Regions from separate parts of the Deinococcus taeanensis genome, predicted to be linked through region 2. Evidence: riboswitches for the same ligand, from Rfam matches in the RefSeq annotation. Region 2 holds a riboswitch; each other region holds the start of a gene.

Region 1 (3,272 bases), on a different replicon from region 2:
AGCGGGTTGATCTGAACGCAGATCTCCAGGCGCGGTACGTGCAGCTGCCCGGCCACACGGCGCGCCAGGGCCAGTTCATGACCGGGTTCCGTTTCGGCGTACACGAGGAACCGGTCTTCCTGCACGTGGAACACCCAGTCGCTGGCGCGCAGCTGCGTGAGCAGCTGATCGGACAGGCGGCGCTGGGCGGCGTCGAGCTCGCCGGGTTCCAGCATGGCGGCCAGGGGTTCGTGGTTCAGGACGGTGACGCCCAGCAGGGTACCGGCGGTGCCGCGGCGCACGTAGGAGGCGCGCAGCATGCGGTGACTCAGGCGGGCCAGGGCGAGGTTCGGCAGACCCGTGACCGGGTGTTCGGCGCTGCTGCCGGAGAGCAGGGCGCCCTGGGCGCGCAGCATACGGTGGGCGCCCACGGCGGGCAGGATGACCTGCCGGGCCGTCCAGGCGGCGAGGAGCAGCAGGGCGGCCCCGCCAAAGGTGGTGAGGTCGGCCGCGCCGGCATCCAGGCGGGTCACGGTCCACAGGCCGGCCACGACGACGCCGGCAAGCCAGCTCCAGGTCCAGGGCAGCCAGGGACCGGCGGCGGTGAGGGCGACCAGCAGGGCCGCCAGGGTGGAGCTCGCTGGCCAGGCGAGCATCAGGGCTGCGCCGGTCAGTAGTGCGAAAATTGTCAGCCGCAGCCGTAATGCAAACAGCAGTTCCATAGTCTCCTGTGGGTTCTGTACGGGAATTGGACGGCGACTGGCACCACTAGAAGTTCAGTGGTGTGCAGGCGCGCCTGTGTCGGTACGATAACGGGCGCACCCGGAGCTCAGTGCCCCCAAACGGGTGCGCCTCCATGGTCTAAAGAGCAGGTTAGTGTCGGTGTAGTCGCAGAATTCGCGGGTGGTGTCCAGGCCCTTTCAGGTGATTTCAGGGTTGCTGGCGCGTTTCATCGTGGGTGCATGATGAAAAAGAGACCCGAATGGATGTGGAATAGCTGCAATCTTAATGATAAAAATGAGAAATTTACAGTGAAGGCTCAAATTTCACTTCGTCCACCAGCATGAACACCTCGCCCGGGGTGGCCTGCCCACCCCACTTCGAATCGTCGGTAGGCCACACATTGAGCATCAGGTGCGCCGGATCCTGCGGAACGTGCTCCCGCGTGCGCCACACCTCGCGGCCATCTACCGAGAAGGCCAGGTGATCCCGCTGCCAGTCCCAGGTGTACGTGTGAAAGCCGGTCGCGAGGTCGGTGCCCTGCGGATGGGTGACGAGCGCGAACGACTTGCGTTCCAGTCCCTGCCAGGCCGCCGTATTGATCTGCCGTGAACGGTGCCCTTCGATCTCCACGTCAATCTCAGTGCGGCTGTCGTCCAGGAAGCTGAAGGCCGCACTGATGTTGCCCGGGCGCGCCCGGCCCGCACGGCGGGGATCCCCACTGTCACTCGCGGCGCGCATTCTCACCGTGTAGCGTCCGAAACCGAACTTCTGCCGTGACTGCAGCGCTGCGGCCTGCGCGCACCAGCGGCCGCCGCAGCGCTGCACTTTCAGGCGCAGCTGCAGTTGCCCGCCCTGCAGCACCTTCACGTTCTGGGCGCTGAATGCACCGTCGAGCGTTCCACCGGCCCAGAAGCCCCGCCAGTTGGACACCACCCAGCGGTCCAGGGTGCCCTGGGTGAAGGACTCCACCCAGGGGCCGGGCGCGGCGTGTCCCGCGGACACCGGGAGGCTGAGGGCAAACAGAGCAGTCAGGAGGCTTCGGCGTAGCATGGTCCTTCTCCTTGTGGTGGTCCGGCCGACCCTGTGGGCCCCGTGACTTTGCGTCCCCGCCTTGCGACGGGTTTGCCTTTTTCCGGTGGAGGAGCAGCGCTTCACGCACGAAGCCTGAACCTGACATGAAGAGAATCACATCTGTTCTGTCAGGATTCTCACCGCCCTTGGAGACGGGTCTGCGCCCGAGGCTCACTTCCGGTACCACTGGTGAGCGAAAGCACGACCAGGAGGGCTCTGCTATTCATACCGTGCCGGCAAGGGCAGCGGTCCTGATGTTCATGCGCCCTTCACGGCGTGCCATCAGACTGGTGGGCACTGCTAGGCTGAGCAGGTCCATGACCTGCACCCTGCCCTGCTTTCCTCCGCGGCCTGCGGCCAGCGCTTGTGGTCCAGTGGGCACCGGGCCGGGCCGGGCCGGCTTCTGCCAGGCTGAACGGGTCCGGTGATGCCGTCCGTCCTGGGCGCGCTGAAAGAACAGACCACGCGGCATCATCAGCGCGCCGAACGCGCCGTCAACCTGATGACTCCCGGCCTCACGCCGGAGCGGTACGCGGCAGTGCTGGGCGTGAACTGCGCACTGCACAGCGCGCTGGAGCCGGTGATTGCCGGGAGGCTGCGGGCGGCCCTGTCCCCCGACGGCTGGGCGGCGCTGGCGGTGTCCACCCAGTCCCGCCTGCCGGGACTGCAGCGTGATCTCGTGGCGCTGGGGCACCGTGTGACGCCGCCCCTGCCGCACGGAGGCGACCACGTGACGAGCGAGGCGGCAGCGTGGGGCGCAGCGTACGTGCTTGAAGGCTCGGCGCTGGGCGGTCAGGTTGTGAGCCGGCACCTGCGCGCCGCGGGGTTTCCGGACGCGGCGCTGCACTTTTACGGCAGTGATGGGCAGCCGGTCGGACCGCGGTGGCGGACGTTTGGGAGGCTGCTCGAAAGCCGCTACAACGCAGCCGAGGATCCGGCGCGGTTTGTGCACGACGCGGTGAGGGCGGCGCAGCAGACGTTCATTCTGTTTGAAACCCTGTCAGCGCAGGACGCGGCCGGATCGTTCTGAGCCAGCGCGACGCGCGCACTGAGCGCCCCTCTCTGGAGGTCCATCGCCCCCGTCGAGCTGGGCCGTTTAAACTTGACTAATCCAGTCAGCTTAATTAGGGTGAGCCGCATGAAACGCACCGCCCTCCTCAGCAGCCTGCTCCTGTGCAGCAGCGCCCTCGCCCAGACCCTTACCCTCAAGCACGACGAAGGCACGACACAGATCAAGGCCGATGCCAGGCGCCTCGTGGTCCTGGACGAAGAAGCGCTGGGGTGGATCTACGCGCTGGGCCTGAGCGACCGCATCGTGGGCATCGGCAGCTCCATGATCGCCCCGACGGACCTCACCGCCGACGGGCACCTGAAACCCGAGCGCATCCGGGGCACCTTCCTCGCGCGCGGCAACCTCAGCGGCGCCCGCTTCGTGGGCAACTGGATTCAACCGAACCTGGAAACCATCCTGAGCCTCAAACCCGACCTGATCGTGCGCC
Region 2 (3,272 bases):
CGCGCGGCTACCTGCAGGAACGCCTCGCGGAGCGGGCCGCTCTTGCCCTGTGGCGGCTCGACCGTCTGGCGCGGTACGAGGCGGCACTGTGCACCTCGGAACAGCGCACGGTCACGCAGGGCCTCGCGGAACGCCGGGAGTACGGGTATGCGGGCGGCATCCTGAAGGCGTTCAACCGCGTTCACCGGATGGTGGGGGAGAGCGCTGAGCACCTCCGGACAGATCCGGCCCTCGCGGAAACGGCGGCAGTGAGCCTGGAAGTCAGCGGGGCGTGCCTGGAGGCGCTGGCCGAAGGCGGAACCGGGGAAGGACTGCCGGCGGAGCTGGCGTTCACTGTGGGGCACCTGCTGAGTGAGTCCCTGCAGCGGGTCGGCGTGACGCCCGGGGAGCTTGTGCGGGCCTTGACGGGCAAGCGCGGGCAGCCGGAGGACCTGACCGCCCTCGAGGCAGGAGACTGGGAATTCGAGCCGGAAGAGCTTCCGGGCCTGGTGCGCCTGTGGCGGGAGCGCCTGCCGGACCTGGGGGCGGTGTGGCTCCAGAGCCTCGCGGGCGGCCAGCGCCGCAAAGCAAGGGAGGTGCGGGCGGCTGTGATGGACGCCCGGCAGATCGAAGCGGACTCCTACGTACTCGCCGCTATGCCGGATGGGGAGACCCTGGCGAAGGTCACGCGCTATGAAGCGCACCTGGAGCGCGTGCTGTACCGGGCCTTGCATGACCTGGAAGCCGCGCGGCGCCAGGGGGAGGGTCTGGAGACCCTAGGGCCGCTCCGGGGTGTACTCGATCACACAAACATCACAGAAGGCATCTGAAAGAGGCGTACTTCTGAGCTGGAGACGGCCAGAAGACGCTGAAGGAAGCTACGAGCATATGGGTTCCGCTGCGGGCTGGGCTCGGCCCGCTCGGACGGATGTCACTCCAGGGGTTGACCCTTGAAGTGCTGTAGACACCCACGCCGGCGGCTTCCGGACCCGGCCCGGCCAGTGGTGGGCCATCTGCCAACCTCAGTAAAATGCTGGCATGGCGACTCCTCCCCCCGGCCTCGATCTTCTGGTCATTGCGGAACACCTCGAGGACGTGACAGGGACTGTCGTGGGCGGGTACGTCTGCATCGAGCGCAGAAACCGGCCCTGGCGGGTCCTGCCGCTCATCGCCGTGGATGAGGACACGCTCACTACTGAGGGTGACTACCGCTACGACCGGAAAACAGGCCAGCCCTTGTTCGAGAGTGAGCAGTTTTCTCTTCACCCCCTGACTCAGGAACGGCTGGAGTATCTGATGATCGCGGAAGCCCTCAAGGCGGCTGAGAAGATCAAAGTGAACGTCCTGACTCCCGAAGAGAAGGAGGAATTTCTGCCCGCTGCGCGGCTCATTCTGGGTCTGGCCACCAGATTGGGTCAGGGTGGACCGTCCCGCCTGTTCAAGGGCCTGCGCACGGCCAGGGATCGTTCCCCGAAGTAAGACCAGTTTGCTCTGGGGCCTTCAGTTCAGAAGGGCAGGAGCCCAAGCGATTGCCAAACCGGACGGGCTTCCGGGAGGATCATTCCGTCTGTGTTAGGCCAGCTAGCGGGAATATTGAAGGGGCGAAGACCCCACGGCTTTATTGATGTCCTGATCCGAGTTGGTAAGAGACTTGTGAGGTCCCGTGGCTATTCTCTAGGTACTTCGATCAGACAAGCTCCTGACGAAGAGATGTGATGATCCTCGCCCCGTAACCCGGGCACCTCAGGCGAGGGGAGCAAGTGGTGCGACCGCCTTTTCGCCCGCTTTACCGTCCGGCACACGGATGGAAAGCACCCTCAACCCTCGGAAGACTGCTTCCGAACAGGAGTATCTGATGCGTAACTTCAAAAGCATTGCCCTGCTGGCCACCCTCGTCCTGAGCAACGTCGCGTTCGCTGTTTCCGATAGCGCCACCCTCACGCTGGTCAACTCTGCCCCTGACACCATCTCGGCTGACAATGCCGATCTGACGTGGGCTGGCGCAGGGGCTACGGCTGCCACTGGCACTGGCACCCTGAACTGGGCCACCGCCGGGGTAAGCACTGGTACTCGTAAAGTGACAGCCACTGTCTCGAATGTCCCCACCTTCGTGAAGTCTCTGACTATCAAGGTCGGTACCGCCACTACTGGCGTTATACTCGATACCACCGCGCCATCAGGTGACATTCTGAGCGGCCTGGCCGCCCAGACCAGCGCTTCCCCCACACTTTCCTACACCGCAGAACTGAGTGATGCTGCCCTGAAAAACGGATTTGCTGCTAACGCGACCATCACCGTCGACTTCACTATCTCTGAGTAATCTCGCTTTTTTCAAGTGAGCTGACCATATAAAGGGCAGTAGAACTCCAAGGTTCTACTGCCCTTTACTTCCACCTTTGAGGGGGTCTCTTCCATGAAGTACTCTTTTTTTCCTCTCCTCCTGTCCACTGGCGCACTTCTCACAACGGCACATGCCTCCACCGCTGTGCAGGGCAGCCTTGCTCGTGACCTCGATGTGAAGCCTGGCCAGGTAATTCAAGTGCCTATCACGCTTAGAAACTCCGGAACCGCCGCAGAAACTGTTCGAGTGAGCATTGAGGATGTACGGGCTCTGCCAGGCACCACCACATATCTCCAACCTGGCCAACTCGACCGAAGCAATGCGCTCTGGATCAAACTGCCTGCAACGCTGGTGACTGTGCCGGCCAACAGCACCAAATCGTTCAATGTCACCATTTCGGTGCCACAAGAGGTCGCGCCTGGGACTCACTGGAGCGCAGTCATCGTGCAACCGGATCGTCAGCCTTCAGCCAGCAAGGGTGGGGTTATTGTCAACACTCGTTACGCCATCAATCTGATTACCACTCTGGCAGGGGGGAATGCGAAAATTCGCTTCGCCAGCCCCAATCTTGAGCGTCAGCCAGAGGGCGTGAACTTGGGCGTGAAGGTTTTCAATGACGGCAATGCTGTCACCTTCCCTCAATACCGTGCCGAGGTTTATGACCCACAAGGCAAACTGGTTGCTCGTAATGAGGTGGGTAAAATCCGCCTTTACCCTGGTGGTGGCGTGCAGCTCAACTTCAACTTCGGCAAACTCACGTCTGGCAAGTACACCTTCTTGGTGATGGCCAACGATGGTGTTAACCCAGTTGTGGGAACGCGGTACAACGTTTCATTGGGGAACTAAGATGCGCTGGAGTGCCCTGGCGCTCTCGCTGCTGCTTTCATCTGGCGCGCAAGCTCTGCGCCTGACAGGCCCTCAGGGCGAGCAGGTCATTAAGGTTGTGGACTCG
Region 3 (3,272 bases), on a different replicon from region 2:
GCAGCTGACGGAGGCGCTCGAATGCGACCGCACGCAGGGCTACCTGCTCAGTCGCCCGCTGGCTGCGGAGGCCGTGCCGGCCTGGATGAACCTGCATGCCAGTGACGGCCGGGGCCTGCCGCGCCCAGAGCGCTGAGACCCGCACCGTGAATCGGTCGCCCTGAGCGGCACCCCGCCGGTGCTGGAGCAGCACATCGCCGGCACCGGGCTCCGCACGACCGGGCTGCCCGCCGGGGGCCGTCTGCTCTCCACGGCCTCAGCGCACGGGAGACCCCGCGCCGCCCACCTGCACCGTCCACACCGGCGGACGCTGAGCGTGATCACGCGCCGTAGTCTGTGCAGGTCCCCTGGGGGCACAACCAGTCGAATTCACCATGACGGCCCTGAGTCCGCCGGTTCCGGGTGGGCAAGTTCGTTCAGGTACCGGTCATTGGGCCAGGAATGCAGCCTGGTGTCGTTGTTGTCGCGCAGCCAAGCCCGGAAGAGCAGGCCAAAGGGTTGCCCCCATGACCGCACCAACCTGGGGAACAGTCGGCGACCCGGTCAGAGGTATGCCCTGATGGTGTTTCGGCGCACCTCCGGACAAACCTGCAGCAGACCGCAGCCCGGGAAGGCTGAACCCGGTTTTTCAGTGTTCGCCGGGGATTTTATGCGTGGGGGGCCAGCACAACTCAGCGGTGCGGGACCTCCGGTGGAGGTCCCGCAGTGGCATCGCTTGTGGCGGAACGTCCCCGCTGGACCGGGACGTTCCGGCTGGATCAGGGGGTGGCGAGCACGACGGGCGTGTTGGGCAGAGTCACGCTCACGCCGTTGTAGTTCACGAACAGGCCGCCAGTGGACGAGGCCGAGTCGAGAGTGACGTTCGAAATCACGCCGTCGTGCAACGGGCCACCCGGGCAGGACCCACCGTCGAGCGGGACCGTGCTGTCAGACGTGAAGGCGCTCATTCCGGTCAGGTTGAAGCCGGTGATCTGGTTCCTCACGCGGGCGTCGTTGGTGATCGTGGCGTTGACCGCCGCTGAGCGGCCGCGAGTCACGGTTTGAGGCTGCGCCACTCGGTCGCGGCCCACCACAACGGTAAAGGTGCAATCGTAGTGGTACGACTCGGTCGCGTTGTAGGTGAACGTAACGTATTTGGCGTTCTTCTGCAGGGCCTGGTTGTTCCAGCCGAAAGCGAGCTGGACGTCGCCTTTCCCCACGAAGCCGGTGCCGGTGCTGGCGTTAAACGCGACATCCTGCGCGCTGAGGGTCGGGGCGGTGGCGACGGGCGTCTGACCGCAGGAGGCCAGAAGGACGGAGGTGACAGCGGCGACGAGACTCAACGGACGAGCCAGGTGGTAGAACATACGGCTCCTTGGGTTTGGCCGGGCTCACCATTTGCTCCTCCTGCCTGAGGTGACCGCATTACAGGGCAGGATTCATCGCAGCCAAAGAGAAGAGTGACCAGCGGACCGGTCGTGGCTCACAACGTGTCCTCGTGTTGGTACTGTCCTACGCGTTGCCTGAGAGCATCGGGAGCTCAGATTCATCCCATATCGGGACTGTGGTGACGTCAGGTTCGCTGCCGATTTCCGCTCGGATCAGTAAGACCACATTAAGCCGAACATAAGATTTCGCACCCCCCCTTTTGCACCCCCGGCGGTGGTACTGACCTTTCCCGGGAAACCTGAGGCAAGCTGAACGCGCCGGCGTCAGGAAATCGGCCCGACGACCGCGGAAAAGCAGGCCCGGTCAGTGAGTCACGGTTGGGAACTCTGGCAGGGTCAGCCAGGTACGGCCAACCTGAGTTTCGAGCGAACCGCGGTGTGCAACCGCAGCCTGCTTTAAAAAATCCGGCTTCGCTGCTCCGCCTGTCTGCCTGGCACAATCCACGAGAAATGCGGGCGGCGGTCTGAGTGTCAGACCGCCGCCCGCATTTCTCGTTTCTCGCTCAACTGACCTTCCCAGACCTCCTGCCGTGGCTGAATCAACACGCATTCAGCGGGTCAGTCAATGGTGTCCGGGTTGTGGGATGGGCGGCGCAGGGGGGGCCGCCAGGAAACTCAGCGCAAAGCCGGCAAGGCCCGCCATGAACGTAATTCCAGCCCAGAGCTCCACACTCCATCCCTCCCCGAAAAGCACAGACACCACCAGGAAATGCACTCCCCACAACACGACGGGGGTCACGAATCCAATGAGCCACAGTCCCCACGCATGCGTGCGGACATCCTCCCGCCGCAGCAGGAGATCCGCCACGAGGCCGGCAGCCAGGGGACTGGCCAGCAGCACCAACCCCCCCAGGTCCTGAGCCCCGGCGAAACTCAGTGCTGACATCAGCAGTCCATTCAGCCCGTAAAGGAAGGTCAGACTCCCGAAAGGCAAGCGCCAGCGTCGCGCCATGAGCAACAGGGGCAGCAGCAGAATGACAGTGGTAAAGAGGATGGACGCGAGATTGTAGTTCTGCGCCAATTGGGCTGTGAGGTCGCCCTGTTGAGTCAGGTACTTAACGCTGTGTTTGACGTGCAGCGTTACGGTGGACCCCCAGACGTACATGTGGAAGAAAGACACGAAACTGAGGGCCGCCGTTGCGGACAGCAGAGTCGGCAGGAACGCACCAAACCGTGGTGCGTGGTCTGCGTGAGGATGCTTCCACCGGGCTTTGAAAGGGCTCAGCACAATCAGCTGCATGCCCAGCAGCAGCAGGAGATGGGTCGGGCTGAGCAGGGCCTCCACATCTTTTTCAATCCCGAAGATGGTGTGCCAGAGCAGGTCTCCGACGCCGCCAAGGCCGAACACAGCAATGCCAGCAAGGCCCAGATCGTAGCCCAGAGGCACAGCGTTCAATCCACGTGCGCCCCGGCGGACGTGGCGCCAGACCAGCAGAGCAATCCAGCCAGCGGTGGCCAGGTAGCCAGAATAGAACAGGCCGTGCCAGGGCGTGAAAAATGTTTCCAGGCTGGACGGCAGGTTGGAATGTGCCCAACCATCGACGAACAGTCCAATCATGAGCCAGAAGCCCAGCAGAATGGTCACGAGGTTCTCCCAGCGTCTGGCGACGGGCCGGGTGTTGGGAACGGACGCAAGGACAGGGGGGGAGTGGACGGTCATGGGGAAGCCTCCAGGTTGCGGGGGGGTGTGCTGCGTGTACCGCGGTTTCCTTGATGGGGGACCCTTGAGGCGCTGAGGGTCTGTCTGGCAGGGCTCAGGGGGTGGGCAGCCGTTTCAGTGCCGTGTACGACGAGAGAACACTGGTGGGAACACTCGAGACGGTGGACGGTGGAAGCCCTTCGGAG

The links. Region 2 has a riboswitch for cyclic di-GMP ahead of LAJ19_RS10815 (hypothetical protein). Riboswitches for the same ligand answer to the same signal wherever they lie in the genome.
Region 1: another riboswitch for cyclic di-GMP. It lies ahead of LAJ19_RS17895 (glycoside hydrolase family 16 protein); the one in region 2 lies ahead of LAJ19_RS10815 (hypothetical protein).
Region 3: another riboswitch for cyclic di-GMP. It lies ahead of LAJ19_RS17320 (hypothetical protein); the one in region 2 lies ahead of LAJ19_RS10815 (hypothetical protein).

Annotation. Positions count from the first base shown of each region.
Region 1 is NZ_CP083458.1:28,435-31,706, reverse strand. Features, by position in the region: gene LAJ19_RS17900 (hypothetical protein) at 1-701, opposite strand, end outside; gene LAJ19_RS17895 (glycoside hydrolase family 16 protein) at 1,006-1,752, opposite strand; cyclic di-GMP riboswitch class I at 1,765-1,839, opposite strand; gene LAJ19_RS17890 (biliverdin-producing heme oxygenase) at 2,201-2,803, shown strand; gene LAJ19_RS17885 (ABC transporter substrate-binding protein) at 2,912-3,272, shown strand, end outside.
Region 2 is NZ_CP083455.1:2,245,286-2,248,557, reverse strand. Features, by position in the region: gene LAJ19_RS10825 (hypothetical protein) at 1-809, shown strand, start outside; gene LAJ19_RS10820 (hypothetical protein) at 1,018-1,458, shown strand; cyclic di-GMP riboswitch class II at 1,679-1,763, shown strand; gene LAJ19_RS10815 (hypothetical protein) at 1,835-2,299, shown strand; gene LAJ19_RS10810 (hypothetical protein) at 2,393-3,166, shown strand.
Region 3 is NZ_CP083457.1:336,769-340,040, forward strand. Features, by position in the region: gene LAJ19_RS17315 (putative bifunctional diguanylate cyclase/phosphodiesterase) at 1-136, shown strand, start outside; gene LAJ19_RS17320 (hypothetical protein) at 759-1,346, opposite strand; cyclic di-GMP riboswitch class II at 1,354-1,438, opposite strand; gene LAJ19_RS17325 (hypothetical protein) at 1,990-3,012, opposite strand.